2 linked regions of the Methanococcus voltae PS genome follow. Each later gene encodes a partner of the first gene's protein in a complex. Links are inferred from orthologs where the notes say so. Each region holds a gene or a part of one and is shown on either strand. Other genes may lie near its edges.

What was found.
Region 2: the proteins of pyrB (region 1) and pyrI are in contact, whole or in part, in a crystal structure (PDB 2BE9), measured with the Sulfolobus acidocaldarius proteins. The link is inferred for Methanococcus voltae PS from one-to-one orthologs. Residues at the interface, in WP_011278411.1 of Sulfolobus acidocaldarius: Asn83, Leu84, Ala85, Asp86, Arg89, Lys103, Tyr104, Asp105, Gly106, Ala107, Arg109, Phe110, Glu113, His127, Arg169, Glu192; in WP_011278410.1 of Sulfolobus acidocaldarius: Asn115, Tyr117, Cys118, Ile119, Asn122, Asp123, Val124, Glu125, Ala126, Arg141, Glu143, Tyr144, Cys145, Glu146, Ile148.

Annotation. Positions count from the first base shown.
Region 1 is NZ_JANUCQ010000001.1:64,162-80,539, forward strand. Bases 4,858-7,656 are described here. They hold pyrB (aspartate carbamoyltransferase), read right to left. Parts: upstream 6,812-7,656; coding sequence 5,903-6,811; downstream 4,858-5,902. Other genes in these bases: M2325_RS00345 (bis-aminopropyl spermidine synthase family protein), read left to right, coding at 4,858-5,050; M2325_RS00350 (30S ribosomal protein S8e), read right to left, coding at 5,251-5,637; M2325_RS00360 (hypothetical protein), read left to right, coding at 6,957-7,169; cobM (precorrin-4 C(11)-methyltransferase), read right to left, coding at 7,229-7,656. Outside these bases: M2325_RS00300 (NAD(P)-binding protein), read right to left, coding at 1-560; tungstate ABC transporter substrate-binding protein WtpA, read right to left, coding at 828-1,874; pyridoxal 5'-phosphate synthase glutaminase subunit PdxT, read right to left, coding at 2,110-2,688; more of M2325_RS00345, read left to right, coding at 3,842-4,857; more of cobM, read right to left, coding at 7,657-7,996; M2325_RS00370 (aconitase X catalytic domain-containing protein), read right to left, coding at 8,250-9,524; M2325_RS00375 (coenzyme F420-0:L-glutamate ligase), read left to right, coding at 9,809-10,735; M2325_RS00380 (HEAT repeat domain-containing protein), read right to left, coding at 10,911-12,689; M2325_RS00385 (flagellin), read left to right, coding at 13,137-13,793; M2325_RS00390 (flagellin), read left to right, coding at 14,427-15,083; M2325_RS00395 (flagellin), read left to right, coding at 15,162-15,812; M2325_RS00400 (flagellin), read left to right, coding at 15,865-16,378. UniProt on the Methanocaldococcus jannaschii protein: Catalyzes the condensation of carbamoyl phosphate and aspartate to form carbamoyl aspartate and inorganic phosphate, the committed step in the de novo pyrimidine nucleotide biosynthesis pathway.
Region 2 is NZ_JANUCQ010000005.1:38,246-54,746, forward strand. Bases 9,196-12,117 are described here. They hold pyrI (aspartate carbamoyltransferase regulatory subunit), read right to left. Parts: upstream 10,925-12,117; coding sequence 10,466-10,924; downstream 9,196-10,465. Other genes in these bases: iorA (indolepyruvate ferredoxin oxidoreductase subunit alpha), read right to left, coding at 9,196-9,631; M2325_RS07790 (hypothetical protein), read left to right, coding at 9,987-10,424; M2325_RS07800 (pyridoxamine 5'-phosphate oxidase family protein), read left to right, coding at 11,108-11,590; M2325_RS07805 (DUF5655 domain-containing protein), read left to right, coding at 11,805-12,117. In the rest of the region: M2325_RS07745 (AMP-binding protein), read right to left, coding at 1-1,242; M2325_RS07750 (acyl-CoA thioesterase), read right to left, coding at 1,486-1,896; M2325_RS07755 (helix-turn-helix domain-containing protein), read right to left, coding at 2,061-2,645; M2325_RS07760 (ZIP family metal transporter), read right to left, coding at 3,249-4,349; M2325_RS07765 (4Fe-4S dicluster domain-containing protein), read right to left, coding at 4,849-5,055; M2325_RS07770 (DUF531 domain-containing protein), read left to right, coding at 5,381-6,004; M2325_RS07775 (helix-turn-helix domain-containing protein), read right to left, coding at 6,181-6,519; M2325_RS07780 (indolepyruvate oxidoreductase subunit beta), read right to left, coding at 7,173-7,739; more of iorA, read right to left, coding at 7,844-9,195; more of M2325_RS07805, read left to right, coding at 12,118-12,740; M2325_RS07810 (hypothetical protein), read right to left, coding at 12,778-13,083; M2325_RS07815 (hypothetical protein), read left to right, coding at 13,290-14,318; M2325_RS07820 (hypothetical protein), read right to left, coding at 14,438-14,962; M2325_RS07825 (beta-CASP ribonuclease aCPSF1), read right to left, coding at 15,544-16,501. UniProt on the Methanocaldococcus jannaschii protein: Involved in allosteric regulation of aspartate carbamoyltransferase.

The sequences.
Region 1 (16,378 bases):
TCAATTATGCCTTTACAGCCACCTAATGGGATACCGGGACCTCCAAATTTATGGTAGTATTTGCTTATTGCCATAACTTCGTCCATTGGAGTTTCGTATGACGATAAGCTTAAAGCCCAGCCTGAAAATGAATTACCTACTTTTTCAGCTATTGATATCCCTTCTAAAAAGGTACCAAATGAAATGTCTTTATCGACAGTACCTAATTTTAAATCTGCTAACATTTTTAAAGCTTTTAATTTATCCTTAAAGCTTACAAGTTTTTTCAGCTCTTCAAAACCATAATTTGTATTATTAATCCTAAAAAGTCCATCGGGATTTGAATTGATTATTTTTGCACCGCAGTTTGACTCTTGAACCAACTGTCCGAAAAAACCATTTGCACCATGAGGTATCATGTGCAGGGCGCCTGTTGTTAATTGATAGCCTTTATAGTCTAAATTTGTAAATCTACCTCCAATATATGGAAGTTTCTCGTAAATTGTTACATCATGTTTTTTTGATAATATTGCTGCACTAAATAAACCCCCTAATCCAGCTCCAATAATCCCTATTTTCATAATAGCACCTTATAATCATCTAATACTTTTAAAATTTTCAAATATTTTGTAAAAATTATTATTATAATTATTGTATGGTGTATTCTTTATATATAGATTATACATTCTGAAGTAAATAATCTTAAAATAAGGATTTTTATAAAAATAAACTATTAATTCAACAATTGCTTAAAAAGATAATTCAACATGTTTTATTAGATTTTTAAATATTTAACATATCACTAAAATAAATAAAAAAAGAAAAATAAATATTATTTAATTATTTAATTATGCAGCCATTTCAACTAAACCGTCGTATTCCGCTGGAACATTTCCGTTTCCAATTGCTGGTTTAATAACAGGTTGTCCTGCATTTTCAAATATTTGTGGGTTTTCGAGAACGAATTTAACAAATGCTACACCTGCAGCTTTATTTTCTGCATTTGTAGGTACTGTAACACCGTATACGATTGGTGCAGCAGCAATTGTTTTGTTTTGACTTTCAATTAAGATACTTGCTCTAGCGTAGTTTTCAGCTTGGTCGTAAGCACCTAGGTTGATTTCGTCAGGTAATTCAACATATTCTAAATTGTGTTGGTTTGCAACACTCTTGTATATGAATAAGTAGTCGTAAGCACCTGATTCAAGAGGGCCTAATAAATCTACTTCTTTACTTCTCATGAAGATTTTGTCGGTATTAACTGTTATTTCAGCAGGGCTTTTAACTACAAAGCTACCGTCTTTTTCTTCAACGTTGAAGTTTGAATTTTTCTTAATTAAATTTTCGTATATTGTATTGTCATTGTATGTTTTTTCAGCTAATTTAATAACCATTTGGGTTCTGTAACCACATGGATCATCGTTAGCACTTGAGAAACCGTATTTAACTCCATCTTTTTGGAATATTTCATACCAGTTGTCAGAAGTTATTTCATTGGTAAATTTACTTTTGTTAGTGTATGCTATAACAATTTCATTTTTAGCTATCATTAAGTACCAGTCTGCGTAATCAGGATACATCATTTTAGGTATTAATGAATAGTCTGCTGAACCTAACACATCAGCTTTTTTATTTAATTCTACAATATTTCTAACACATGCAACACTGCCTGCTGATTCTCTTTGAACATCTGTATCGGGGTATTTTTCTTCAAAAGCTTTTTCATATTCTTCAAAAGGAACTGCTAAACTTCCTGCGTGGAATATTTTAACAACGCCTTCTATTTTTTCAGAATCTGTACTGTCAGCAGGTGTTTGCTGGTCCGTACAGCCACTAAAAGCTAATACAAGAAAAATCCCTAAGATTGAAGTTAATAAAAGGGACTTTTTATTCAAGTTATCACCATATATAATATAGTATTTAATAGAATTTTAGTTTGATATAATATGTAATAAATAATACATCTATATGGTTAATATATAAATATTACGATATTATTTTGGTGTAATATATGTTAATAAACATTTTAATATCTCGATAAAAATGTAATAAATACGATACTTATTTGAAAAAAAATGTTTAAAAAATAATAAAAATAAAAAATTAGAATAAATTAAAATTAAAAATATTTTATTTCAAAAACTTATCAAAGAAATATTTGTAAACAATAATTCCATTTTCTGATAATTCAGGGTGGAATGAAATTGCCATACAGTTATTTTGGATAATTCCTACAATTCTATTTTCATTTTTAGAAATTACGGATATCTCGTCACTCATTAATTCTTTTACAAGGGGGGCTCTTATAAATACGGCATGAACCACATTTCCATCTAGTTCTATCTCTTTTTCAAAACTTTCAACCTGACCGCCATAAGCATTTCTATCGATTGAAACATCCATTAATTTTAAAAGAGGTTGGTCAATGCCTGTTTCTTTGGATAAAAGAACCATCCCTGCACAAGTCCCTAATATTGGAATATTTTTTTTAAGATTAAGTTCTCTTATTTTATCGATGAATCCATATTTATCCATTATTTTACCCATTGTGGTACTTTCACCACCGGGGATTATTAAAGCATCAATACCCTCTAGCTCTGAAATAGTTCTCACTCTTATAGCTTCATAACCCAATTTTAAAATTGAATCAATATGTTCTTCTACATCGCCTTGTATTCCTAAAATTCCTATTTTTTTAGTTGTAGTCATAATTTAACCTTTATTTTGCTTAATTTAATTATAATCTTTACAATAATATGTTTATTTTATAAATATTCATAATTAATAATACTATAAAAAAATATGCAGGAATAGATTTTATAAAATTTTATAATATATTACTATATTAAAATACATAAATATATTTATCTAATAACAAAGAATAATATAAAACAGGTTAAATTTCAAAAAATGGGGCCGAGACCGAGAATTGAACCCGGGTCGAGGGATCCACAGTCCCTCAGGATAGCCACTACCCTACCTCGGCCACATAACATATCCAATAATGCAGGGGCAGGGATTTGAACCCTGGAACCACTACTGGACAGGATTCTAAGTCCTGCGTCTTTGGCCAGGCTTGACAACCCCTGCACACGATATAAAAATAAAGTGCTCCAGCCGGGATTTGAACCCGAGTCGCGGGCTCGAAAGGCCCGCATGATTGGCCGGACTACACCACTGGAGCAATTTTAATAAACAAGTGGGCCCGATGGGATTTGAACCCATGACCACTCGGTTATGAGCCGAGCACTCTAACCAGCCTGAGCTACGGGCCCATAATGTAATGTCCGTTACTAATGCACTTAAAATGAGTTAATAATTTTTAGAAAAATGGCGCCTCCTGCAGGGCTCGAACCTGCGACCTACGGATTAACAGTCCGTCGCTACTACCTACTGAGCTAAGGAGGCTCTTTACTATTCTTTGCTACACATCTTGTCAGCACAATAACAATACACGTTATAATATATAAAGGTTTCTATCACTCCATCAGCGAAACATTTATATACTATAAAACCTATCCTTATTACGTGACTTAATGAAATAGAATATTGCCAAGGTAGTTCAGCCTGGGAGAACGCTGGACTGAAGATCCAGTTGTCGGGTGTTCGAATCACCCCCTTGGCATGTTTTTTATTTTAGGCAAATTAATTCATAAATTTAAATATATTGTTTAACTTTTTTTCTATGGAATATAATTTTAAATACTTAATACTTTAAAATATAGTATCGATTATAATTTATTTTAAATCACATTAATCTAGTAAATCTCACAATTTATATTTAATGTAAATTATTTTGTTTATTTATAAATTTTTTAAATATATAAATTTATATAAATTTATATCTTATAGGAGTGAAATTTTGAATGTAATAGGAAAAATGGGTAAAAGAAATACTCAAAAGGCTAAAAAAAATACGAAAGAAAATGATGATGATTCAGCATCTAATAAAGAATTTAAAATACTAATAAGAAGAATAGTTCAAAAAACGAAAATAGCTGAAGGAGAATTGGCAATTTATGATATATTAAGATGTATATACCGTAATCAACCAATATCTACAAAGAAAATAGGGCAATATACTAAATTACCACTTCCAATAGTTTCAAAAGTTAGAACGATGTTGGAAGGGGATAAAATATTAAAAAGAGACGATAAGGGAGCCCATTACACAAAAGAAGGTTTTATTTTTGTTGAAAAAAACTTAGGTTTATCTTTAAAGCACGACTTAAAATGTCCGATGTGTAAGGGTAAAACTGTAGTCTTTGACGACAAGTTTGAAAAGATATACAAAAGACATAAAGAAATAGCTAAAGAAAGACCTTCTGTAAATACATTAATTGACCAATCATTTGCTACACCCGAAACTGCTACGTATAGAGCTACCATAATGGCAGATAGGGGTGATTTAGAAGGTAAGAGAGTTTTATTTGTTGGTGACGATGATTTAACATCTATTCCTGTGGCTATGAGTGGTTTATGTAAGGAAATTGTGGTTGCAGATATTGACGAAAGATTATTAGATATGATAAAATACTTCTCAAAGCAGAATAAACTTAATATAAAGACTATAAAACACGACTTCAGAAATGGTTTACCTAAACACTTAGTTGATAAGTTCGACGTAGTATTTACCGACCCTCCATATACCTTGGAAGGTGTAAAATTGTTTATGAATCGAGGTATTGAAGCTTTAGGTTCAGATGGCGTTTTATATTTGGCGGTTTCTCATAAGCCTATTGATGAACATATACAACTACAAAAAAACATACTAGCTATGAACTTTTTAATAGCTGAAATGTTACCTGGTTTTAATTTTTATGAAGGTACTGAAATCATAGGAAATACAACATTCTTAGCAAGACTAGTTGGTAAAAACCTTGTAAAATTGGAAGAAAAAAGTGATAAGATATATACTGGACAGGTAAAACCTGTTTTAAGGTATTATAAATGTCAAAAATGTGGAAAAATTTATGAAATCGGAGGTAAAATTAAAAGAATAGAAGATTTAACCTGTGATTGCAAGGGTAATAAATTCTACATGATTAAAAGAAGTAAATTAAAAGATTAATTATATTTCTTATTTATTTTTATTGGCTTATTATTTTATTTTTTACAATTTTTTAATTTTTAATTTTTAATTTTTAGTTTTCTATAAAAATATAGTAGATAGTATCCTAAATAAATAATCGAATAAAGGAAATATATGTTATTATAAATAAAATAAGTTTAAAACGAGAAAAAAAGAAAATTTTTTTTTGAATAATTAAATTATTCTTTGATTAAAATAGCATTTACAATACCATCTTGACCAGGTCTTGAGGTAACTTTAGCTTTACCCATTTCGGTTTCAACGATAGCTCCTTTTGTAACCACGTTTCTTCTGATGTAGTGTTTGTTTGCTACGTTATCAATTACGTTTGTAATTGTAACTTTTTTACATACTTTTGATTCTTGGTCGAAAACGTTAGCGTAGTTTGTTCTTTCTAATTTAACTTTTTTGCTTCCGCCTCTTCCTCTTAATATTTTAATTTTAACTGAATCGGTTAAGTGGGTTTCTACAGGTGAGTTACCCATTTCTCTTTTATGTTTTTTAACAATTCTTCTTAATTTTGCACCAGTAGATTTTCTACCGCTTCTTCCTTGCCATACTGCCATAATTACACCTTATTATTTATTATTTTTAAATTTATTTTTAGTTTATTTTTAATTTTTTAATTTTTTAAGTTTTAATTATTTTAATTATTTTAATCGTTTTTTGTTATTTATTACGTTAATCATCCCTTCGTAATAAATTAACTGCTAACATTTTTAAATAATTACAATACTTCCGATAATAATGAGAGAGCATGCGAGTATCTATACATTGTTAATACATTATGATATAAAAAATTATCTATGATAATATAATTTATTGAATGATTTATTGATTATTGGATTTATATAATAATTTTAATATTGCCATTCTAACAGGTATTCCATAAAAAGACTGTTTAAAATATACGGATTGTTCTAATGAATCTAATTCCTGTTCTATTTCATCAACACGGGGCAAAGGGTGCATTACAATAACTTTTTTATTTTCAACTTGGGATTTGTTTAATTTATATATTCCTTTAACTTTGTGATATTCATTAGGGTCTGGAAATCTCTCTTTTTGGATTCTAGTCATATAAATACAATCAATATTTTCTAAGTCCATTTCTTCCATTTCTTCAAGTGATACTTTTGATTTAATGTCTTCTATTATTTCTTGAGGCATTTTTAATTCTTTTGGCGATATTAATCTAATATTTACGTTTTCAAACAATGATAAAGCTTGACATAATGAATGCACGGTTCTACCGTATTTTAAATCACCGATAAAAGCAATATTTAAATTATCTATTTTTCCAATTTCACGTTTTATCGTGTATAAATCTAAAAGAGTCTGTGTAGGGTGTTGATTAGAGCCATCTCCTGCGTTTATAACTGGAATTTTTGAGCACTCACTCGCAAGTCTTGAAGCTCCTTCATAAGGGTGTCTTATAACTATTAAATCGGCATATCCTCCGATTACAGATATAGTATCTCTTAAAGTCTCCCCCTTGGTAACTGAGGTACTTTTAGCATCTGTAAAACCTATTACATTTCCTCCGAGCCTTTTCATAGCAGTTTCAAAAGATAATCTTGTTCTCGTGGATGGTTCGTAAAATAAAGTTGCTAAAAGTTTTCCCTTCATAAATTCACAAGGTTTTTTCTCTTCAAGTAAATTTTCCATTTCTTCGGCAATTTTTAAAATATTACTTATTTCATTTTTATTTATATCTCTTGTAGAAATTAAATGGTCCATAAAATCACCATATTACCAAATTATCATCAGCATTTTTTATTTTTAAAATATATAATATAATTTTTATATATAGCTATGGATATATTTATGAATATATAAGATGATTTAATACTCAATATTTAATATGCAATATGTTGGTGATATTATGATAACCGAAGAGCAAAAAGAAGATATAAAACTTTATGTAATGCCATATATTCAAAATATGAGCTATATTTCTGAATTAATAAATAATTCAAATGATATGGATGATTTAATTGATAAAGTATTAAAATTAATGAATGAAGATATTGAATTATCCACAAAAACAGATTTGAAAATATTATATGAAAAATTAACTGAACAATTAAAAGAATAAAATTTAAAAAAATAGAAAAATAACAAAATAAATTAAGTATAAGTGGCTAATCTGACGAATTAATCAAATTTAGCTTTCCTGTATTCATGTTCAAATTTTTTATCATATAATTTTGAATATGTATAATTTTTAGGGTCGAGAACATCCCCTACAATTATCAATGCTGTTTTTGTAATTCCTTCATCTTTAACTTTTTGAGCTATATTTTCAAGATTTCCAATAATTTTTTTCTCATCTTCCCATGAAGCGTGATATACAACGCCTACCGCAGTATCTGCGGGATAACCGCCCTCTATTAATTCTTTGCATACTTTTTCAATCATACCTGTACCCAGGTATATTGCCATAGTTGCTTGATGTTTAGCCAATGATTTTAAGCTTTCTTCACTTGGTTTTGGAGTTCTACCAACTGGACGTGTTATAATGACGGTTTGTGAAACGTCTGGCAATGTTAATTCAGATTTTAAAGTAGCTGCTGCAGCAAATAATGAGGTTACACCAGGTATTATTTCTACATCGATATTTCGTTTTTCTAACTCATCAATTTGCTCTTTTATAGCACCATATAATGAAGGGTCCCCAGTATGTACTCTAACTACTTTTTTATTTTCTTTAATTCCATTTACAATTACATCTATAACTTCTTCTAAATTCATTGAAGCACTATTGTAGATTTGTGCTCCACTTGTATTATATGTTAAAACTTCTGGATTAACTAATGAGCCTGCATATATTATAATATCTGCGTTTTCAATTGCTTTAGCTCCTTTAACCGTTATTAATTCCTTATCTCCAGAACCTGCACCAACTATTGTTAATTTATTCATAAAAACACCTTTTAAACTATATATTATACTTGTATTTTATATCTTCATAGTATATTTTCATCTGTATTAGATTTTAATTTAAAATTATCTCTAATAAAAATAACCTAAGTTAATTAAACTAATCTTGTATTAAATTCAACATATTTATATTATTTATATGTATAAAAATATGGTATAAAAAGATTATAGATATAATTTTGATATTTTTAGCAATTTTTTAGCAAATAACTGGTTAATTGGTTATTGATTTAAATTATTGATTTAATCCTTTTCTAATCAATTCTTCGATAGAGCCGTATATTACTTCACTACTACAGAAGTTAGGTAAATATGTAGCTGCTTTTCCTGAATTTGTAGCTACGTACTTATAACCCATTTTTTCAATAGGTGCAACAACCATACACGTATCCACAACTAGTTTACCGCCTGCATCTTCTATAATTTTTGTATAACCCATTCTGTCAGCTATTGCTTTTGTATATATCGAAGTACAAACCCATAAGTCTGTTTTTAACTGTTTTTTCTCTTCAAGAAGAATGTCAACAATTGTTTTTATTTCACTCATGCCACTATGTGGGCAACCGATACATATTAAGTCTATTTTTTGGTCATTATTGAATTTTGAGAGCTCTTCTTCAATCATTTCATTTGTAATTGTAATTTCATCGTCAAATTTTAAATTACCCTTATCAAACTGATTATCATAAGTACAGATGGCTTCAGGGGTTATTCCATTAAAATGGTACAATGCAACACCACCACTCGCAGCTAATGCAGCCCCGAGTCCTTTTAAACACTCACTTTTGATATTTAATCCATCGTTTTTTTGCTTGTTGCTAAAATTAAAGTATGGTATGCCGTTTTTTACAATTCTTCCCACATATCTACCTATTAATCCATAAGAAGCCATGTTATTAATTTTATTGTCACATTTTAGACCAATTTTTTCAAAGTCCAAATCTAAATTAATTTTAAAATTAGGTGTTCTATTTTCGTCCAAATGATAGCCATAGTATGAAGTTTTACCCAATATTGCACTAGCTAATGCAGAGGGTCCCCCTTCTCGATTAGTATAAGCGCCAAGAACGGAATTTGAGTAGCATACTGCAGATGACTCCGCCCACGAGATATGGTCTCTAAATCTTGGTACATTTCCGGATAAGTATGGGGTACAGGTACAACCTAATTCAATCCCCATTTTTTCAAAATAATCTATGATTTCAATCTGTTTTTTTGCAAAATCTTCTGGAAATCCAATATTTTTGTAGTCTATTAAGTCCATACCTGCAGGATTTAAAGTTGTAGGTACTGAAACTTTTAAGCCACTAGCTGACATATCTCTTAAAAATTCTAATCCTTTTTCGCCGATAGTTTTATATGAAACTCCTGAAACCTGGGCTGATGTAACATCTATCAATTTTTCGGCTCCATAAATGTCCCCAAGAGATACAATTAAATTCATACACATTTCGAGAGTTTCTCCGTACTCTCCATTATATATTTTTTCTTCTTCAGTGGTTAAATACAAAATTACACCCTTAATCTTTTAGTAAATTTATAAACTTTTAATTTATTGATTCATTAAATTTTCATGTTATTAATTATACATTTGTATTATATTATAGTTATGTTATTAAGCACTTTTAAATATTATTTATACAAATATTTAGAGAAATTTGGAAAACTATTAAAGTATTATTGTAATGTATTATTGTAATGTATTATTACGTACTAAAATATAATATAAAATTAAAAAATAATCAAAAAATAATCCTAATTTAGAGAATTTTATTAGTTAATATCGATGATAATATGGTAAAAGTAAATTATAAAATAAATTCTGAAATTCCTGATAATTTAAAAAATAGAATAACTGCTAAACCAATACAAACTAATTATTTGTATAATGGCGATGATTTTATATTCGAAACACTTCACTCTCTACGAAGAGAGGTAAATGCAGGTACTTTATCACTAAAAGATGGGGATTTACTAGTTGTTAGTGAAAAATTTGTATCCACCAGTCAGGGTAATTTTGTAGATGAGAATAAATCTAAGCCAAAATTGGGTGCTTATTTTTGTTATTACTGGAGTAAATATATTTGGGGTTATATACTAGGTCCTTTATTAAAAACAAGACCTGACCGAGTATTAAACCTTAGAAAAATGCCTGAAAGAGAAACTTTAAAGCATAAGCAAGTTGTAATTGATAATGTAGGATTTATTTATGCCTTAAAACCTGCTTCTGAAGGAGGAATTGATTTAACAAATGTGCCCGGTACTTATGCTTCTTTATTACCTACTAACCCTAAAGAAACCATGGATAAGTTATACGATGCAATAAAAAAGGAATTTGATGTAGATTTAACAATTATGTTAATTGATACCGATGCAACATATAAGTTTTATAAGTGGTATGTAACTGCACTACCCTATGCTACTGAAGGTATAATCTCAGGAATTGGAGTTTTTGGCTATATTTTAGGTAAAATAGGGAATTTATTAAATTTAGGCGGATTATATGGCGCTACTCCATTGACAATAACGGGAAATAATTTTTATAAAAAATATTCTATGGAATTACTGTTATATATTGCAAATCTTGCAGATACTTCGCAAGTGCCTTATACTAAGTCAATACACGATTTAATGAAAAAATATAATACCTACGTAATAACTGAGAAAATTTTAAGTGATATGGAGCATAGTCCTATAGTACTTGTTAAAATAGACGAGTAATATAAATTAATTAAATTATTTAATTAATTAAACTAAAATGATATAAAACAAAAGTTTATGATATTTAATATATTTTTTAATCTATTTTTAATACATTTTTACAAGGTGCATTCAATTAATAGAGTATATTTATGTATTTAGAGATTATTTTCAATATTAAAAGTATAATATTCCATTACACTCTCTTATCTTTCAAAGTGGTTTCAATCAATGATTGTATCATTATTTCATGCGATAATTTATACAAATCAAATTCATTATCTTGATTATTGTCTACAAAATCCAATAATTCATTTGATAATATAGTTTGCATTGATTTATCTTTCGGGACAATATATACCTGCCTGCCATCTTCAAGCTCTACTTCCATACATTCGGATTTAAGTGCGAGCACAACACATTCTTCATCTGAAATTTCCAAAGTTTGACCAAGTTTTATGTTTCTATTGTTTGTATTTTCGTATTCATTCGACCTATATTCTGCTATTGATATCAATTCTTCAAAATTGCTCAACATTTCAGAATCATAGATGTCCTGAGACGTAATAACTTTTTCAATATTTTCATTGGCATTTACTAATTTATTTTTAGCATTCTTTAATTTTAGAGATAAGTTATCTCTTATTTTTATCGTGTGTTTTTTCAAATCTTCCAACAATTCGTAAGGATATTGTTCAAATACGCACTTTAAGAATGTTATTTCTAAATTAATATTCTTAATACAATTGAATATTAATTCTACAATTTTTTTATCTACATATCCTAATTTAATTAATGATATTGTAGATTCTTTTTTATATTCCGAATTTAAAAATTTAGATTTTAAAATAGGAATATATTTATCCTTACAATATTTATCGAATTTTCCAAAGTTTCCCATAATGGCAATTGATTTTTTAATAATGCTGTCATTATCGTCTTCAATGGTTTTTTCGACAATTTTCCTGTATTTTTTAGCCGTTTTAGATTCTAAATTGGATAATGTCTGTAATAATGTCATTACAGAATATTTTAATTCATAATCTGTTGTATCTATGTAAACTTCTAAATCTAATTCATTTACGTCACTTGGGCTTAGATGACATATATTATTTAAAGTATCAATAGCAGGGATTTTTACATCCCTTTCTTCATACTTTATAAATTCAATAATTTCGGGCATTATGTCCTGAAATTTTTCAGGCTCTAATTTAGACAATTCCGCTATTGTATTAAGTGCAGAAATTTTAATATCCTTATTATTAGAATCCATTTTTAAAATTATTTTTTCGGCATTTGTATATGAAATATTTTTGGGTTTAATATTGTATATTATTTCAAGGGCTTTTATTACTATTTCAGGGTTCTTATCGTCCAAATATTCATAAAGATTATTTGAACTATCTTTGAGTAATTCGGGATTTATATTACTCATATTTTTTAAAATTTCAATCAACAATAATTTAGATTTTATTTTGTTATTTAGTAAGTTTATAAGTTTTTTAGGATTATTACATTTTGGGTTCAATGATATTTTTGAAATTGTGTAAGCTGATGAACATACAACGTTAGGGTTCTCATCGTCTAACATTGCTATGATATGGTCCATATATTCACTAATAAGCTCATAACATACTAATCCTGCATCACCAAGGAATTCTAGGGAATTCTTACGAGTTCTCCAATCAGAATCTTTTAACATTTCAACTATTGTGGGCACCAATGGTTTTAGATGTTCTGGATATGCAGTAACTATTATAGACATGGCTTTTAACGTGGCCCATTTGAATTTAAAGTCTTTATGTAATGATTTTTTGTATTCAGGTATCAATTTATTTATTATTTTTGGGTTTTCAATACTGAATTTACCTGAAAATAATATTTCTCTGAAATTTTTAAATTCGCCAATATTATTCAGATTTAAATTAACCTTCATATCAAAATACTTTTCATCATCTTTGTATCCATTCATCATACTATCACGCTTACAATTAAATAATGGTTATCTTATATAATATAGTTTTTTTGCATATGCTTATGTAGGTTATTTTTAAATTTTACCTACATAACTACCTGCTTACATAAGTACTTAATTAAATACTTAACTAAGTGCTTAATAAACTACAAAAAAAGTATATTATTAGAAAAAGACTATTTTAATATATTCAGATTAAACTGGTTGATATTATTTATATATTATCTATAATTTATCACAGTTAAATTTAATGAATTATCTTTTTATCAATCTAATTACTTTAAAACGTATCTATTACTACAATCTTCGAGTTATGCCTATAAAGCATACGCTAATCGGTATATCTTATTATAATGTTTACTTATTCGATTTAATAATTTTAGTGGAGTACTACTAATTTTGAATTTAGGGTATAAGACTTTACTTTTCACATGCTGGAGGGAAATTATGAAAGTAAAAGAGTTTATGAATAACAAAAAAGGTGCAACTGGTGTGGGCACATTAATAGTATTCATAGCAATGGTATTGGTTGCGGCAGTAGCTGCAAGTGTTTTAATAAATACAAGTGGCTTTTTACAACAAAAAGCTTCATCAACAGGAACAGAAAGCACGGAACAAGTTTCAACGGGATTAAAGATTGTTCAAACATGCGGTAAATTAAATGAGCCAATTATTGATAGGCTTACAATATATGTTACACCTTCACCAGGTAGTAAACCAGTGGATTTAAAAAATACTAAATTATTAATGACCGATGGACATTCAACAGCGACTGTATCTTATAGTAGCACTTATTTTGAAAATAATAATAAACAAATATTTGATGTAACCGGTTCAAAAGCTTGGAATAACGGTGCAATTTTGCCAGAGTATAATTTTGGAGTGATTGTTATTCAAGACGACGATGGTTCATGTACTGCAGAATCTCCCGTAATTGGAAAAGGTGATATGGCAGTAATAACAATAAATTGTACAAATTTAGACTTAGCACCTAGAACAAGGTTGAATGGATATTTACAATCAGAAATAGGTTTTAAAACACAATTTACTTATATCTTACCAAATGCGTATGATAAAACTGAAGATGTAGTTATATTACAATAATAGCTAAATATTTAACAAATTAGTTATTATTCTTTTTTTAATATATTATTAGTTTATCCTTTGACATTTCTTTATTTTTTATTTCTAAATATCATTATATATTTTAACTATAGTTTTAAGTTGATTAAATTATAATTTTTATGGATTATAGTATTATAAACTATTATTTGTATCAACAACTAACTTAAAAAAAGTTATTTTTTTAATTAATGGGGGTAATTTTAAATAATATGATTATATTTAATATGGATTTTTGAAGCTTTATATTATAATCTATAATAAATTAGGATTTATTTTTTATAAAAAATTATATAATATGTTTTAAAACTAATTTTAAGATTTATTATCTATTTGTTTTCTTTTATTTTAATTTAAATCTAAGTTCTTACCTACATAACTAACTACATAATTATATACATATTTACATACCTAATCATATACCTAAATAGTTACATAATAAACTACATACTCAACTACAATAGACCCTACATAACCAGGTACAAAACCATATGCTTAAAGAAGTGCAAAAAAAGTATATAATAACAAAAAACAACATATTTATTCGGGAACATCCCCCAGGGGTAAATACAACTATGCATAAGTAGACTTACTAAAATACCTCGGAGGTATAGTATGAACATAAAAGAATTTTTAAGCAATAAAAAAGGTGCTTCAGGAATTGGTACCTTAATAGTATTCATAGCAATGGTATTAGTTGCGGCAGTAGCTGCAAGTGTTTTAATTAACACAAGTGGCTTTTTACAACAAAAAGCTTCAACAACAGGAAAAGAAAGTACAGAACAAGTTGCAAGTGGTTTACAAGTAACCGGTGTAACCGGTGTTAACAGTACTGACAGTGAAAATATTACACACATTGTAGCATACATTACACCTAACGCAGGAAGTTCAGCAATTGACTTAAGTCAAGCTAAATTATTCGTTACATACAATGGCGTAAGTGCTGTTTTAAAAGCAAATGAATCTGCAATAGATGGTACATCAGGAACACCTGACGTATTAAGCGCTACCTTATTATCAAATACATCTGCTACCGAATACCAGGTAGTTTCATTACAGGACTTTGACGGTTCAGTAGCTAAAAACCAAGTTATCAACAAAGGTGACTTAGTGGCTATTGCAATTAGTACTGGACAAGTTTTCTCATCAACAAAAGGTATACCTACCAGAGCACACGTTTCAGGTAAATTACAACCAGAATTTGGTGCACCAGGTATCATTGAGTTTACAACACCAGCTACATTCACAACAAAAGTTGTTGAATTACAATAATTAACTTAATAATTAAATAAATAATAATTATTTCTAATTACTATTCGACTAAATTATTAAATTTAAGAGGTTATTCTTATGAAAATAAAAGAATTCATGAGTAACAAAAAAGGTGCTTCAGGAATTGGTACCTTAATAGTATTCATAGCAATGGTATTAGTTGCGGCAGTAGCTGCAAGTGTTTTAATTAACACAAGTGGCTTTTTACAACAAAAAGCTTCAACAACCGGAAAAGAAAGTACAGAACAAGTTGCAAGTGGTTTACAAATATCACAAGTTATGGGAATGCACAACAATTCTAACATAAACAAAACTGCAATATACATTTCACCTAACGCAGGAAGTTCAGCAATTGATTTAAGCCAAGCTGTAATCATGTTATCAGATGGTTCAAACAAAAGAGTTTATAAATACAATGAATCATCATACAAAGATTTAACCAATGGTGGAGACATCTTTGATAATGCTAACGTAGAATGGATTAAAGCAACTGCAACAAAATTCGGTATCGTAGTTATCCAAGATGCTGACGACTCATGTACTGCAGCTAACCCAGTTATCAACAAAGGTGACTTAGTAGCAATTACACTTAACACAACATCATTCTCAACAACTCCAAGAACATCAATCACTGGTACAGTTCAACCAGAATTTGGTGCACCAGGTATCATCTCATTTACCACCCCAGCTACCTACTTAAACGATTCAAAAGTAGTTCAATTACAATAGATAAATTAAGGTAACACTTAATTTATTTTTTTTATATTGAGGTGGATGGCGCATGTTAAAAAATTTCATGAAAAATAAGAAGGGTGCCGTCGGTATTGGTACGCTGATAATTTTCATAGCTCTTGTTTTAGTAGCGGCCGTAGCTGCTTCAGTTATTATAAATACAGCAGGTAAATTACAACATAAAGCTGCAGTGGTTGGGCAAGAAAGTACCCAGCAAGTTGCAAGCGGTTTACAAGTAGTTAAAATAACAGGTCACAGTGTTGACCAATATAATTTAGATAAAATAGCAATATTGGTATCTCCGAATATTGGGGATGAAATTGATTTGGCAACCACTGTCGTTACATTTTCTACAGATGATAGAAAAATGTCTCTATTATACGATTCTAGTAATGCAAGTAATGGTGGAAAGGTAAGATTGTCAACGGCAAATGGTACATCAGATATTTTCAAATATGATGACGTATATGCCATAGGTGCATGGCCTTTTGAAGATCCAACCTACGGTCAAAGTGACCAAGACCCTAATGAAAAGAAATTCGGTATCGTAGTACTCCAAGATA
Region 2 (16,501 bases), on another replicon or contig:
TTCTGGCATGTTATAGTATCCTTTCATTACGTTGTAACCTTTACAGCAGATTTCACCTACTTGGTTTCTACCGAGTGTTTCACCTGTTTCTGGGTCTACAATTTTTACTTGACTGTGTGGTAGAGCCACACCTACGGTGTTAACTCTTTTATCAAGGCTATCTGTAGCCTTAGTTTGAGTAAATACCGGTGAAGCTTCCGTAAGTCCATAAGCTATTGTAACTTCAGACATATTCATCTCTTCGATTACTTTTTTCATTGCCTCTGTAGGACATGTTGAACCCGCCATAATACCCGTTCTCAATGAACTAAGGTCGAACATCTTAAACATAGGGTGGTTAAACTCTGCAATAAACATCGTAGGAACTCCATAGAGCGATGTACATTTTTCTTTTTGGACTGCTGCTAGTGCAAGTAATGGGTCGAATAATTCGAGCATTACAAGGGTACTACCGTGTGTTAAAACCGCCATAACGCCTAAAACTATACCAAAGCAGTGGAATAAAGGAACTGGTAAGCATAGCCTATCTTTTTCGCTATAGTGCATACTTTCCCCGATATAGAATCCATTATTTAAGATATTTCTATGCGTAAGCATTACACCTTTTGGAAAGCCTGTAGTTCCGGACGTATATTGGATATTTACCACATCGGTATTTTTAACTTGCTTTTTAGCTTCTTCAAGCTTATCATTTGGCAAGTGTTTACCCAATAACATGATTTCGTGCGTATTGTACATACCTCTATGTTTTTCAGGCCCTATATACATTATAGTTTTTAAATGAGGGTATGTTTCACTGTTTAACTCCCCTCGCTTCTGTGTTTTCAATTCAGGTATTAAATCGTAAACTGTTTCAATATAGTTTACATCCCTAAATTGGTCTACAATTGCCAAAGCTTTCATATCGGATTGCTTAAGCACGTAATCAAGTTCATGACTTTTATAAGCCGTATTAACGGTTACCGCTACAGCACCAATTTTTGCGGTTGCGAATACGAAAGTTAACCAGTCTGGGACGTTTCTTGCCCAAAGACCAACGTTATCGCCTTTAGATATACCAATCTCTAAAAGACCTTTCGCCATCATGTCAACACGTTCGTTAAATTCTCCGTAAGTAAATCTTAAATCTCTGTCTGGATAAACCATAAATTCTTGGTCAGGGTTTTTTGATACCATTTTTTCGAAGAATTCGCCGATTGTTTCTTCAGTAAATAGATTTCCGTAATCTAATGGTGTTTCCATATTTTCATAATAAACATTTCCTGTTTTTTCGACCATAACATCACATTTTAATTGTTTAATTGTTTGTTTAATTTTTATTATTAATTTTTACTTTAATTTACATCATAATTAGCTTAATTAATTCGGATTGAAATTGTAAAATTAAGATTGTAAAATTAATAATGTAAAAATGTAAAATGTAAAAAAGCAAATTAGTTGTTATTTAGCTATTATATTATTATTCATAAAATATTAATATAATATTTAATTTTTATCGAGTTCTATGTAATGTTCCATCAGTTGATTTCTTATGTCTTCTGGTATAGGAACTGATTTTTGTTCGATAAAATCAAAATGAACAACTACTGCTTTACCTTTTACACACAATACACCGTCTTGCCAAGCTTCGTGATACAAAGTAAATGACTTATTACCTATTTTACTAACGTAACTTCTTATTTGAACGTTTTTGCCCAATTCCATTTGGCTAACAAAGTCAAAGTCTGTGTGAGCCATTATAAGTTTCCAATCTTCATGTTTTGTTGATAAATTTGGGGTGAACATCTTGAAAAATGGATTTCGTGCCTGTTCAAACCATATTGCTACAACTGTATTGTTTATGTGGCGCAACCCATCAATATCGCCAAATCTTGGTTCTACGGTTATTTCGTACATATTATACACCAATTCAAGAATTTTACTAAGTTTAATAATTTTTTATTTTTAAATTCATTTTTAAATTCTGATTTTAGCTTTAATTTTTAATTTTCAGCTTTAATATTAATTCCTTTAATATTTTTATATTACTAATTTTCCTCAATACTACAAGAATGTAGTATTTACAATGGTGTATATACGACCGCTAAAATCTTTGAATTTTGGTCTTTGGCGTGTAAATTGTGAGGTACGATTGAATCGTAGTATATGCTATCTCCTTTTGCTAAAACATATACATCTTGTCCGTAATTAATTTCAATCTCTCCGCTCATAACATATATAAACTCTTCACCTTCATGGGAAGATAATTCTATTTCTTCATTTGCTTGTGGATACACATCGATAATAAATGGTTCCATGTGTCTATCTATTTTACCCGCAGCTAACGAATAAAAGTTTAATTTACTTTCTTCGTCGTTGGAGTACGTTTTTGTTCCTGAAAATCTAACAACATTTTCTGATGCACCAAATCTTGATACAACTGGTCCTAATTCAGGCAAGTCATCCAAAAAAGTACCCAACCTAACGCCTAAAGCTCTTGCAATCGCGATTAAAGGTTTTAATGAAGGTATCAAATCGCCGTTTTCAATCTTTTTGAGCAATTCAACATCGTTACCGCTAATTTTTGCAAGTTCTTCAATAGACATATTATTTAATTCTCTAACTTTTTTGATTTTAATTCCTACTTGGTTGTTCTTTTCTGACATACTTACCCTCTTTTTACTTGGAGTACAACTTAAATTTTGTTTTGTTTGTATATATTTATTTTAGGTTATTTTAGGTTATTTTATTCTATTTTCAATTTATTTACTTTAATTATTATTTTAATTTAGTTGTACTCTTCTTTTAGTCGGATATCTCCGATTTTTTACAATTTTGCCTCGCATGAGGTTTTGTACAATTTGTACAATTTGTTTGTTTTTTCATTTTGGACCTTTTCCTTATCTTATTTTTTATTCTTTTATTTTATTCTTTTATTTTATTCTTTTATTTTATTCTTTTATTTTATTTAATTTAGTTACTTAAGTTAATTAAGTTAATTAAGTTATTTACCTAAACTATTTATTCTTTACTTAATTTTACTTAATTCCAGGTATTTATTTTATTGTTAGATTTAATGATTGGTTTATTTGCATTAATTAATTGATACATATACATAAACCAAAACATTAAATTTAAAATATATCTTATTATTTAAAAAGTTAACGGTCAAAGGTAGTTTTGATACGATAAAAAACTGAAAATTAAAAACTAAAAACTAAAATAAAATAATATATAAATAAAAATAAAATAAAAAAGTACTAAATGTATTAAAGTAGTACGGCAATTCCAACTGCAAAAATACCTAATAATATGTAGTAAAATCCTTTTATATTTGCGTGTTTTGGATTAATTAGTAAAAGCATAGACGTAGCTATAAACACACCTGCTGAAAAAGATATCAAAGGCTTAACAGGTAATTCGGGTAATATCCAAAGCCCTGCAAAAGTTCCCAATACTGTTGAAAGAGAAACTAGGCTTCCAATCAATAATGTATACGGTCCGTAGTACTTCTTTAATGGTGAGAATAACGCAAAACCTGCAGGTAATTTGTGCAAAAGTATTGCAAGATATAAAGACATTCCCAAACTACCAATAAATGTTAAAGCAATTACTAAACCATCAATAAATGCGTGAATGAAGAATGAAATAGGGTAAATGTATTTAATTCTAACATCTACATTCTCGTATATTTTTTCAAGACTGGAAATATTTTTTTGAATTATTTCTTCAGGTAATTTAACGGTTGTTTTTAAAGCCAAATCTTCCTTATTTATTTTTGAATTTATTTCTTCACAATCTAAGCAAGTATTTGAACCAATGTTATCGATTGTATAGTTTTTACTGTCATTTTTACTGCTTTTCAGTTCTTTTTCGTCGTATGATTTATTTACACTATTATTGTAATTTTTATTACCTTTACGACCGATACTTTCATTATGGTTTATATCATAATCTATTATTTCAATAATTTTGTCTGAAACCTTATTTTTAAATTTCCCTAGTCCATTAACATTAGTATCTTTGGTATTTTTTAATTCTTTTCCAGGATTTTCAGCATTTTCAGCATTTTTATTGTTTAATCTATTTATAACGTGCAATTGATGATGTACCCCTAATTTTCTAAAATATTTTTCAAATAGTATTACAAGAGTTATACCCAGTAACACGTACAATGTAGAATATTTAGAATAACCTTCTGGTATCATAATAAATATGCTTGCCCCTAATAAAAATCCCCCTGCAAATAGCTCATAATTTTCAGATTCCTTTAAAAAGTTGGTATAATATGCCAAAAATCCTCCAAAAAGCATTATGAAAAATGCCATTATTGCAACATGTATTCCTTCATTGCTTATCAAATCTATCATTGTAAACACCCATAATATAATCTATATATTTCAAGTTTTTTAATGTTATTTAATCTTTTCTAATATGGTTATTAGATTATCTAATAGTAGGGTTATAAAATTATAAAAATTTTAAAATTTAAAAATTTTAAAAAATTACCCAATATCTGTAAAATGTGGTAAAAATCTAATAAAATATACAATAACGTTAAATGTTCTAATATTAATATTTAAGTATACTTAATATTATTAATTATACTTAAATAATTTTAATAAAAATAAAATATCCTGGTTTAAAGGATTAATACGTTTAAGGTGTACAAGTTTTCATATTGAATATAGTTTAAAATAAAATTAAAATCTGAATATTTAAGGATATATAATTAGTATATTAATTAAAAATATTAATTAATATGTATTTTATTTATTTTATTTATTTTATTTTCTTTTTTATCTTTTACAGTCTAGTATAATAGAAGTTATCTATCGTATAATTTATATCTATTTTAATTATATATACTTAGTCATCTTTTTTCATGTTAATAGTAATTGCATTTACGGGACATTTTCCTACGCATATTTTACAGTTATGGCAGTCTGAAATATCAAAAGCATAGAACTTGCCGTCTTTGTCTTTTTTCCATATTCGTGGCCCTTTAGGACAAGCATAATAGCACTTTTCGCAACCAGTACACTTTTCCTTATCAACAATTATTTCTACGGACATAATTATCACATTTATATCTTTTTAGGATTTTATTTTAGTTTTATACGTATGCCCACCATAGGTATCAACCATTTTAAATCTTAATAAGATATGCCCATAATATAACTTATCATTTTATTATATATTATTTATTGTATTTTATTAATTTATTAATTTATTAATTTATTACTTCAGTATATTCGTTGATATTATCTCAATAACAATAATTTAAATAATATAAAATAAAATTAAGAAAAGAAAAATAAAAAAGTAATAAGAAAAATAAAAATGTAATAATATAAAACACAAAAAAAGTAAGAAAAATAAATAATAAATTGGTGCAGTTATGGAAGAATATAATTACGAATATGATTATAAAAAGTATACTAAGAATAATAAAAATAAAAGTGGAAACAAGGAAAAAAACTACAAAAGATGTACGATGATATTGTACAATTCTTACGATAAATCAAAATGGCACGAAGCCCATAAAAGAGCAATAGCTAGGGCAGCACCAATTTGCACGGCTTTTGATTGGAATTTAGCGATATACGATTTTCCAGTGGATAAAATAGAAAATTTGGAAGGTTTAGAAAGCACCAATACTGAAAAAGATGTTATAAAATTGATTGAAACTACTATAGGCGGTTCTGGTAGTTATTTAAGAAATTTAATTGATAATAACCGATTCATTGTAACAAATAAGTATCAAGCACAATTTGGTACTCCAATAGCTACAACTTCAAAGCCAGACGCTAAAAAGTTAATAACTCCGAAACAAGTGCTTCAAGAATTGCAAAAAAAGCCTTGTGGAGTGTTTATCGGCTTAGGAAGGCATGGTTTACCTAAAGATGTAATGAAAATGGGTCATTATGAGTTAGATATTACTGAAAAAGGTTTATCTCTTGAAACTTGTACTGCGATAGCTTCAATACCTTCAGTACTAGGTACTATGGCAAAATACGAGTAAAAAATAATAAAATAAATAATAAAATAAATAATAAAATAAATAATAAAATAAATAATAAAATAAATAAAAAATTAAAAGGCGAAAAATTAAATATAACACAATAATTAAATATTTAATTAAATAATAATAGTTGGGATAGTTAAATATAATTAAATATAGTTAACTATTATAGTTAATTATTTAACGTTAATTGAAACAATCGGCTTTACGGCTTTAACTTTTTTATCAGATATTTTTTTATCTATCAATGCTAAATCGTTTAATTTACCTTCTATTTCAACAGATATTTCTTTTACAAGGTCAACCGGGTCAATTGATGAATAAACATACGGTTTTTTACCCAAGCCTTCCCTGTCCATTTTTTTCCTAAATACATGGTCTTCGTTGAACATCTCAAATATTGATTCCCTAACGGTTGAAGGATATATACCAGTTCCTTCTGCAATATCATCTACCGTACTTTCACCGTACATTCTTAAGTATACGTATATTTTAGCTTTGACCTCACTACCCATTAATTTGGATAGGTTCGCTATCAATTCTTTATTAACAGAACTCAAATCTTTGGTCAAATTTTCCCCTCCACTTAACGAAATAATGAATATTCATTATTTAATTGTAATAATCGCCCCTAATCGTTTAGCCACTCCCCATATAAAGTTGCTTTAATCAACGACATTGTTAATTATTAAATAATCTAAATGTTTAGTCACCATAGTTGATAAATTAACGTAATTAAGCTAATAGTTAATTTAAATAATTAATCAAAATTATTGTAATTTAATTTTAATGATTTATTAGATTACTTTAATATACCTATTATATTTGGCATATTTTAATGATTTACTTAAAATTTAAAATAACGCTTAGACCTATTAATCGTCTTTATTTTTCCATCTTCAAACGTAATAATCTCATTTATGTATCTTCTTTTATCCCACGATAAAAGGTTTATAGTTAATTGTTTATATAGTTATCCAATATATCCCTTATGTCACCAATTATATGGATATATTAGCTATTCTAAATTTAAAAAAGGGATTAATAAGGATATAAAATAAAATAAGCTAAATAAAAAACTAAATAAAAAACTAAATAAAAAACTAAATAAAAAACTAAATAAAAGTAGAATACTAAAAAGGAGAATAAGAAATAATTAAATAAATAATTAATTTAAATTATATCCCATTTCAAAAGCTTTTAAATTTACGTCTAAAAATCTTTCAGGAACGGTCTCCTTAATAGCTTTTACCCATTCATCTTTGGAAATAGGGCTATTTTTTGCAAGTAACCCGATTAAAACAGTATTTACTGTTTTTATATTACCTGATTCCTTTGCCAAATCCATAGCATTAACAAATTTTGTATTTATATTTTTTTCAGCCATTTTCTGCGTAATATCTTCGGGATAATCAACCGCTCCAATAATAACAGGCATTGGATTTATTTTTTGAGTATTAGATATCAATATGCCGTCTTCTTTTAAATAATCAACGTATCTAGCACCTTCAAGTAATTCGAAGGCTAAAACGATATCTGCGGAGCCTCTTTCTACTACAGGCGAATATATTTTATCGCCGAATTTAACATGTGCGACTACACTACCGCCTCTTTGTGACATTCCATGAACTTCAGATACTTTAACATCTTTTCCGATGTTTTGGGCTAACTTCCCAAGTACTTTAGAAGCTAATACGGCACCCTGACCCCCAACAGCAGCAATTAATATATTCATAATTCCACCTAAGTTTATTTTTTAAATTTTTTTATGTTATTCTTTATTTTTAAATTTTTTAAGTAGTTTAAGTAGTTTAATTTTTAATTTTTAAGTTTTAAGTTTTAATCCTTTTTTTCCATTAATTCAATTGCAGAACGTTTGCAAACATCTACGCATAAACCGCAACCTACACAAAGCGATTTATTAATTTCTGCTTTTTTAGTTTCATTATTAAATGAAATTGCAGGACAACCGATTCTTAAACAAAGTTTGCAACCGTTACATTTTTCAGAATTCACTTGTAAATCTTTATATTCAAATTTAATTCCTTTTATTAATATACAAGGTCTTTTTGTAATTATAAGCGATGGTTCTTCGGCATTTACTTCTGTTTTGATAACTTCTTCGAGTTTCTCTAAGTCGTAAGCATCAACTTCTACAACTCTTTTAATACCGATTGCCTTACCAAGTGCTACAAAATCAATTTGTGGGGCTATATCGCCTTTTAATGTCTTACCGGTTGATGGATTTTCTTGGTGACCCGTCATAGCAGTTATTGAATTGTCCAATACAATAACGGTGCTATTTCCTTTGTTATATACTATATCAATTAATCCGGTAACGCCAGAGTGCCAAAATGTAGAATCTCCGATAACTGCAACGGATTTTTTCGCGAATTCTTTGCCTTTTGCCATTTCAAAGCCGTGAGCCATCCCGATACTTGCACCCATACAAATTGTAGTGTCGATAGCACTTAAGGGAGGTACGCCGCCCAATGTATAACATCCGATATCGCCAGAAACGTTTAATTTAAGCTTTTTCAAAATATAGAATGGTCCCCTGTGGTGACAACCCGGGCATAATACCGGAGGTCTAACGGGTAAATCTTCTTGTACGTCGTAGGTAACCAAAGATTCAGAGTTTAACTCACCAGCTTCTTTTAAACAGTTTCTTATGATTTCAGGGCTTAATTCTCCAATTGTTGGGAAAATTTCTTTTCCAATAACGTTTAATCCCCAAGATTTTATTTCTTTTTCGAAAATAGGTTCTAACTCTTCAATAACATACACTTTATCGCAAGTATTAACGAATTCGGTTATTGCTTCCTTAGGTAATGGGTATACCATTCCTAATTTAAAAAATGAAGCGTTAGGACATACTTCCTTTGCATATTGGTATGATGCACCACTTGTTATGATACCTATGGCTTTATCATTGTATTCCACGTTTATAAGATTATTTTTAGGATTATTTGCGAATTCTTGAAGTTTATCAAGTCTTTCTTCGATAATAACTCTTCTTTTTCTTGCGTTTGCCGGTGCAGAAATGTATTTATCAGGGTTTTTATCATAAGGTCTTGAAATTATCTCTTCATCAGTTATCCGGTTTTCTAAGGACACAATACTTTGAGAATGGGATATTCTTGTAGTTAATCTTAAAATCACAGGAGTATCAAATTTTTCACTTATCTCAAAAGCCATTTTCGTATAATCCTTACATTCTTGGCTGTTTGAAGGTTCTAAAACAGGGCATTTTCCCGCCATTCCAAAGTATCTTGTGTCTTGCTCATTTTGAGAGCTGTGCATACTTGGGTCGTCAGCTACGGCAATTACAAGACCGCTGTTTACTCCAGTGTAGGTAACGGTCATAAATGGGTCGGCAGCTACGTTTAAACCAACGTGTTTCATTGAAACGATACTCCTTGAGCCGGCTATTGATGAACCTATGGCTACTTCTAATGCTACTTTCTCATTTGTTGACCATTCTGAATTTATTTCATCATATCGAGCAATATATTCGGTTATTTCAGTACTCGGGGTTCCAGGATAAGCTGTTGCAACAGTTGCGCCTGCTTCGTACGCACCACGAGCTACTGCAAAGTTTCCAAGCAATAATTCTTTTTTTGACATGGTATACCTCAATTTACATTATATGGCTTATATAAATTATAATAAACTTTATGAGTTATAATAAAATTCGATTTAATAACTTTACTAGTATATTATTCTAGCTTTAATTCTAGCTTTAATTGTAATCTAATTGTAATTATTAATAGTGATAGTATTTGCACATAATAATAATTTCAATTCATATATAAATATTAAGTAGAAGTATTTAAAAAAAACGCTGATTCGAAGTCTTCGTAAAATTGATAAAGTTACATACTTAGATTAATATATACAAATTAATAAATAATATATTAAGGGAAATTAAAATGCCACATAAAAGGATTAAAAATATATTAAATTATAAATGGGGGAAATTTTGCCAAATTTATTAAAATTATTAAATTTATCGAAGTTATCTCGTAATTTTAAATCCAGCAAGAGAGCAAAAAACAAAGGAATTACAAAATTATTTTTATTCATAGTTATTACTATGTTATTTTTAAACTCAAGCTGTGGATTAGTTACTAAATTTGTATTACCTATGTTAAATTCTGAAAATATAGAAAGTATGGACGAAAAAATATTAAATAATAAAAATATAACCTATTCAAACTATAAAGTAGAATTAATTAAAGATTTGGCTCATAAAATACCAGTAATGGATAGAGGTACTGAATACGTAATTACACTAATATCTGCAGTAACTTTTAGTATTTTAGCATACGTATTTTTTTCGTACCTGTCAGAAGAGCATAAAAAACAAAAAAAGCGGTTAGAGAAATCTAAAAAGAGAAAGGAACCGTCATACGTTTAATTTTTAATTATTTTTATAGTATACTATTTTTATTATTTTTATTATTTCTTTATTTTTATTTCGTTGATGAATTTTTCACAATAATTACACCTTATTTTTAAATTCTCTTTATCTTCTATTTTGAATTTTCCAGTAACTTTTTCCTTATTAGTTATGCAGTTTGGATTGGTGCAGATTAGTATACCTTCAATTTTATCAGGAACTTTAACTTTAAACTTTTTTACTACTTTACTATCCTTTATAATATTTATAGTAGCGTTTGGGGATATTAACGCTATTTTGCTAACTTCTGCTTCACAAAGTTCCTTTCCTTCAATTTTTAAAATGTCTTTAGCTCCATTTTTTGAATTAACGTTCATAGCCAAAGTTACGGTTGTATCTTTTGGCATATTTAATATTTGATATACGTTTAATGCCTTAGAGCTAGTTATGTGGTCGATAACTGTTCCATTATCAATTGGTTTTACTTTTAACTGTTTTTTATCAATTTCTGCAACCATAAATTCACCATTATCATTTATTTCTTTAGTTTTAATTATAATTTTATAATATGTATTTTTTATAATAGGTATTATTTGTATTACTTATCTTATGTTATTTAACAATTTATATATAGCCATATTTATAAAATTTTATTACAGGCAATTTAACCAAAAAATACTCAAAAATAGAGGGGGATTAAAATGGTCTTTAAAATACCTAAAATGAATAAAGAAGAATACGATACTCTTGTAAATAATAATCACGTTTCAAGAATCGCTTTTTCAGGTTCGGAATACCCATACATTGCACCGTTTTTATATGTATTTGATGGTCAATATATGTATTTCCTTTCAACCAAATATGGGCGAAAAATAGAGCTTTTAAAAAATAATCCGTATGTATCTGTTGAAATTGATAAATTTTCTGACGATATGTCTTGTTTTAAATTTATAACTCTTCAAGGAAAAATTGTTGAGGAAGAAAACGCTGAAAAAAAAGTTGAAATTAAAAAGAAATTTGTAGATATGATAATATCCAGAGGTTTATCTAATATAGTACTCGAAGCACTAGGTCAGAATTCAGAGGAGCCGGTAAAGTCTATAATTACAAATGATAATACCCACATTTGGAAATTAACGGATATTGAAGACATTGTAGCATTAAAAAATGAAAAATCATATTAAATTATTTTATTATTAAATTATTTTATTATTTTATTATTTTATTATTTTATTTTAGTATCCTTTTAGTTTACTATTATTTTAGTACCATATTGCGTATTTTTACATAAAATCACATATAAATTAATAAATACTTTGTTTTAGAAATATAATCTATAATTAAATTACAATCATAAGTTATAATAGATAATTTAATAAAAATATAGGACTGATTAGTATGGTATTATTCGAATTAAGCAATAATAACAAAATAGCCGAGATTAAAGAGAAAGAATTTAAATTAGAAAAGGATTTGCAGGACGTATGTGAAAAAAATTTAAAAGAACTTTTAAATTTGAAATTTGTTGCAAGTGAATTTTCCGTTGAAAAATATCGATTTGATACGGTTGCTTACGACGAAGAAAATAAATCTTTTGTAATCATAGAATACAAAAGAGGACAAAATTATAGTGTTATAGACCAAGGTTATGCTTATTTAGCAACAATGTTAAATAATAAAGCTGAATTTATTTTAGAATTCAATGAAAAGTTTGAAACAAGCTTAAAAAGAAAACATATTGATTGGTCTCAATCTAAAGTTATTTTTATTTCTCAATCGTTTAACAAATTTCAAAAGGATACCATTAATTTCAAGGATTTACCTATAGAAATATATGAAATTAAACGATTTGATAATAATACTTTATCATTCAGTGAGGTAAAGGGTAATCGAATTACAAATAGTATTTCAAATATAGCCGTGGAAAATGAAACAATCAAAAAGGTTAGCTCTGAAGTGAAAACATATACTATGGATTACCACTATAGTATGGGAAGTCCTGAAACCATTGAATTATATGAAAAATTTAAGGATAAAATAGAAGAAATGATACCAGATATCCAAATAGAGCCTAAAAAATGGTATATTGCATTTAAAAAGAATAATAAAAACATTGTTGATTTTACGATACAAAAATCTCAGTTGAAAATTTGGTTAAATTTGAAAATGGGGGAACTTAATGACATTAAATCGCTATATAGGAATGTTGCAGGCATTGGTAAATTTGGAAATGGAGATTATGAATATAATTTTACAAATGACGAAGAATTAGAATATATGTTAAGTTTAATAAAACAAGTTTATAAAATTCAAAATAAAATTAAAGATGATTAATGAAAATTAATAAAATTAATAAAATTAATAAAAATAACTATTCTTTAGGAATTAAATTTTCAAAAGGCTTAAAATACCCCAAAGGTATCAATTCAAATTCTATATAGCCTTCTTTTACCAAGGGTAGCTTATTAATTTCCAGTTCTGCTTCTTCTACAGAATCGGCTTCTAAAATTAACACTGCTCCTTTATTATCCATTCTAAAATAAAATTCGCGTACAAAATCAGATTTGTAGCCTTCCCAAAAATGAATAAATTCATCATTTAAGGTTTTTTGCATTTTTTCAGGATTCGTTTCAAAATCCATGGGTTTTATATCTTTTCCCACTGCCAATATTTTCATAATTGCTCCTCTCAAAAATATTGTTATTTTATATTATTTCTATTAATAATTATTATTTTTTAGATGCTATAAATAATATCATTATTTTCATTATGTACCTATGTTAAAATTCATTAATGTTAAATAATGATATTTTCATAACTTATATTGGGTAAAAAATCAATATTAAAATTTAAAAATAAATCTAAAGAGGGGAGAGGGGAATTATGGTAGAAAAGCCAAAAAATGCTACGAATGATACTGCAAACTCCAAAAAAAGAGTTATCGTAGTTGTAAATAAATATTGGGAATGTGACCCGGTATGTTGGGTTCTTACAAATAGTTATCTAACTGACGAGTGTAACTACACTGATAAAAAATATATCATTGACTTAGATGTTGAAAATTCGCTTACATTACTTACCTATCCGACTTATGGGTCTGCTAAACCGTTTGAAGGTTCTGGAACTATTCCGAGAATGGTTTTTGAGACTGAAAAAAGAAATATAGAAGTATGGTGTATCTCAGACTTGCTTAGTAATAGTGGTTCAGAATTACAGTCAAGTTCTGAAGAAAAAATGAAGTTGCTTCCTCAAATCTATGAATATGAATACTTAGGGGAGAAATTAGACATAGAAATGGTTATTGCAGTAGGTACGGCTTCCGCGGGACCTTGCGTAACATCTGATTCTCCATTTGGGACAGATAATATCAATGGTGCCGTTATAATCGGAAGTAACGTATTTATGCACGATGGTTGGGAACAGGGTTCTTTAAGTAAATTTGAGTGTGACTGTTGGGGTCAAATAATGCCTTCGTGCTCAAATGATTATATAAGAGAACTCGAAGAAGTTGATTTTAAAAACTATAAAGGACTTATGCTTAGCCCACCGAATAATCCATCAACCGTTGAAACTCCAGTATATGTAAGTGAAAATTACGTTGCTTTAGGCTCTGTAAATGTAACAAACTATAATTCATATAGTACTAAAGATAAAGAAACAGCCAAGACTTTTTTTGAGAATTACCCCGGTAGCCACGATGGAGTTTCCCTGGAAACCACACATTGTTTGATATACCTGGCTGCAAAAGATTATTTATGCAGTAATCCACCATTTATGTTCGTAAGTGGTATCGTAGACCGATTTTTATGCTTTGATAGTGATGTTGACCCTACACCTTACGCGCAAAATGTTTCAGGAGCACATAACGCAGGAGTCACTGTGGCTTACATAATATCCCAGTTAGAAAAATAATATTTAATTTAACTATTTTTAATTTATTATTTGTTCATTAAATAATCATATAAATTTAAAGTTTAAAAAATAAAAAATATATAAAAAATATATAAATAAAAATAATAAAAATTAATGAATTAATTATCTATTATTTTTTTATTTAAATCATCGAGTGCTTTTAATTCGCTATTCAAACTATTTTCCATAGTTTTTAATTCTCGAGTCTTTATATCCATTAATTCTTTTAATTCATACAATTCATTTTGATTGTCAAGTTCTTTCGAATTAGTTGAATTCATATTCTGAAGTTCATGATAATCACTGATTATTTGTTCCAGTGAATTCTCACATTCAGTAATTTTCGAATTGTAATATCTTACATTTTCCTTACAGTATTCTATTTCTAAAACTAATTCATTTAATAACTTTTTTTCACAAATCAGATAACTTTTTTTATCGCTTTTGTGCTTAGAATGATGATTATTTGTTGATTGAAGAGTAATCTCCCTTTGCCTTGAGTATTCTTTAGATTCATTAGTTGGTAATATAAAAAATAATTTGCCAACGCGGTCTATAAAACCCTCAAAAAACATAGCGTAGATTACGATTATTCCTATTACTGCCATAATAATTATGGATAGCAGGTTAATATCTAATCCCATATTGCCCCTATTCCTATTTTATATACATATATATTTTAAATATTACGTTCGTGATATTACTATTTACATTTATATGGCATAGTCAATAATTTAATATATTAACTAACATCACGCCATAGTTGGTAGTAATTAAATGAGAAATAGATACCAGTAAATATCTTAGTATCTAGCTAATATTTAGTTAAAAACTTAAAAATTTAAAAGTTTATTTAATATATTTTTTTATGTAGTATTGTATTTGCCCTTTGTAATACTTCATATTAATGCCGTTATGAATATATACCTTTTAATGTATATCATAACAACATTAATATATTATTTAGTTATCATATAAATACTATGTACAATTAATTCAGAACTTATTGAACAATTATGTTATAATATTCAAAAATGGATAAAAAAATATATAAATGATTAGTTTCCAAAATATTGGTTTCAAAATAAATTAAAAAGAATAGAAAGAAAAAATAAATTAATTTAAAATAAAATAAATTAAAATAAATTAATTTAAAATAAAATATAGGTACAAGACTAAAAATAAATAATTAAACTAAGTATTAATTTAATTATTATTAATTTAATTATCTTAACCTAACGGAATCTAAATTCATAGGTGATTTAGTCTCTTTTTTGAATAATTTATACGCAGTACTTGCTAAATCGATACATTTAGACGCTTCACCATGTATAGTCAATATTCTATCTGGAATTGGTTTTAATTTCCTAAGGTATTTTATAAGTTGTTTTCTGTCACAGTGTCCTGAAAATCCTTCAAGTGTGTGAACAGATAATTTAACCTTAATAGCTCTTGTTTTTCCGTTTTTACCCATTAAAGGTATCTCTTTCCAACCTTTTTGGATTTTTCTACCTAAAGTACCTTCACTCTGGTAACCTACGAATACGATAGCGTTTTTCTCGTCATCTGCAAGTGTTTTAAAGTATTCGACACTCGGCCCACCTGTAAGCATACCTGATGTAGCGAGAATAATACATGGTTCGTCTCTACCGATTACGTTTCTTCTGTCTTTGGTATCTTTAACTTTCTTAAATACCTCTGATAAGAATGGGTTGTCGCCTTCATGGAAAATTCTGTTTCTCATGTTCTTTGATAAGTATTCTGGGTAAGCAGTGTGTATTGCGGTAGCTTCCCAAATCATACCATCTAAGAATACCGGAGCGTTGAATAATCCTTGGTTGTAACCTTCTTCTAGTACGAGCATTAACTCCTGAGCTCTACCAATACCGAATACTGGGAGAATTACTTTACCGCCTCTAGCGATAGTTTCAGAAATTACGCGTAGTAATTCTTTTTCTGTTTCATCCCTTTCAGGCAATACGTCGTCGTATCCACCATATGTGGACTCCATGATAAGTGTTTCGAGTCTTGGGAATTGGCAAACTGCAGGCTCTAATAATCTTGAAGCTTCAAACTTAATATCGCCGGTGTACGCTACGTTGTACAATCCATCACCAATGTGACAGTGTGCAATTGCGGAACCTAATATGTGACCTGCATTGTGTAAAGTAAGTTTTACAGCA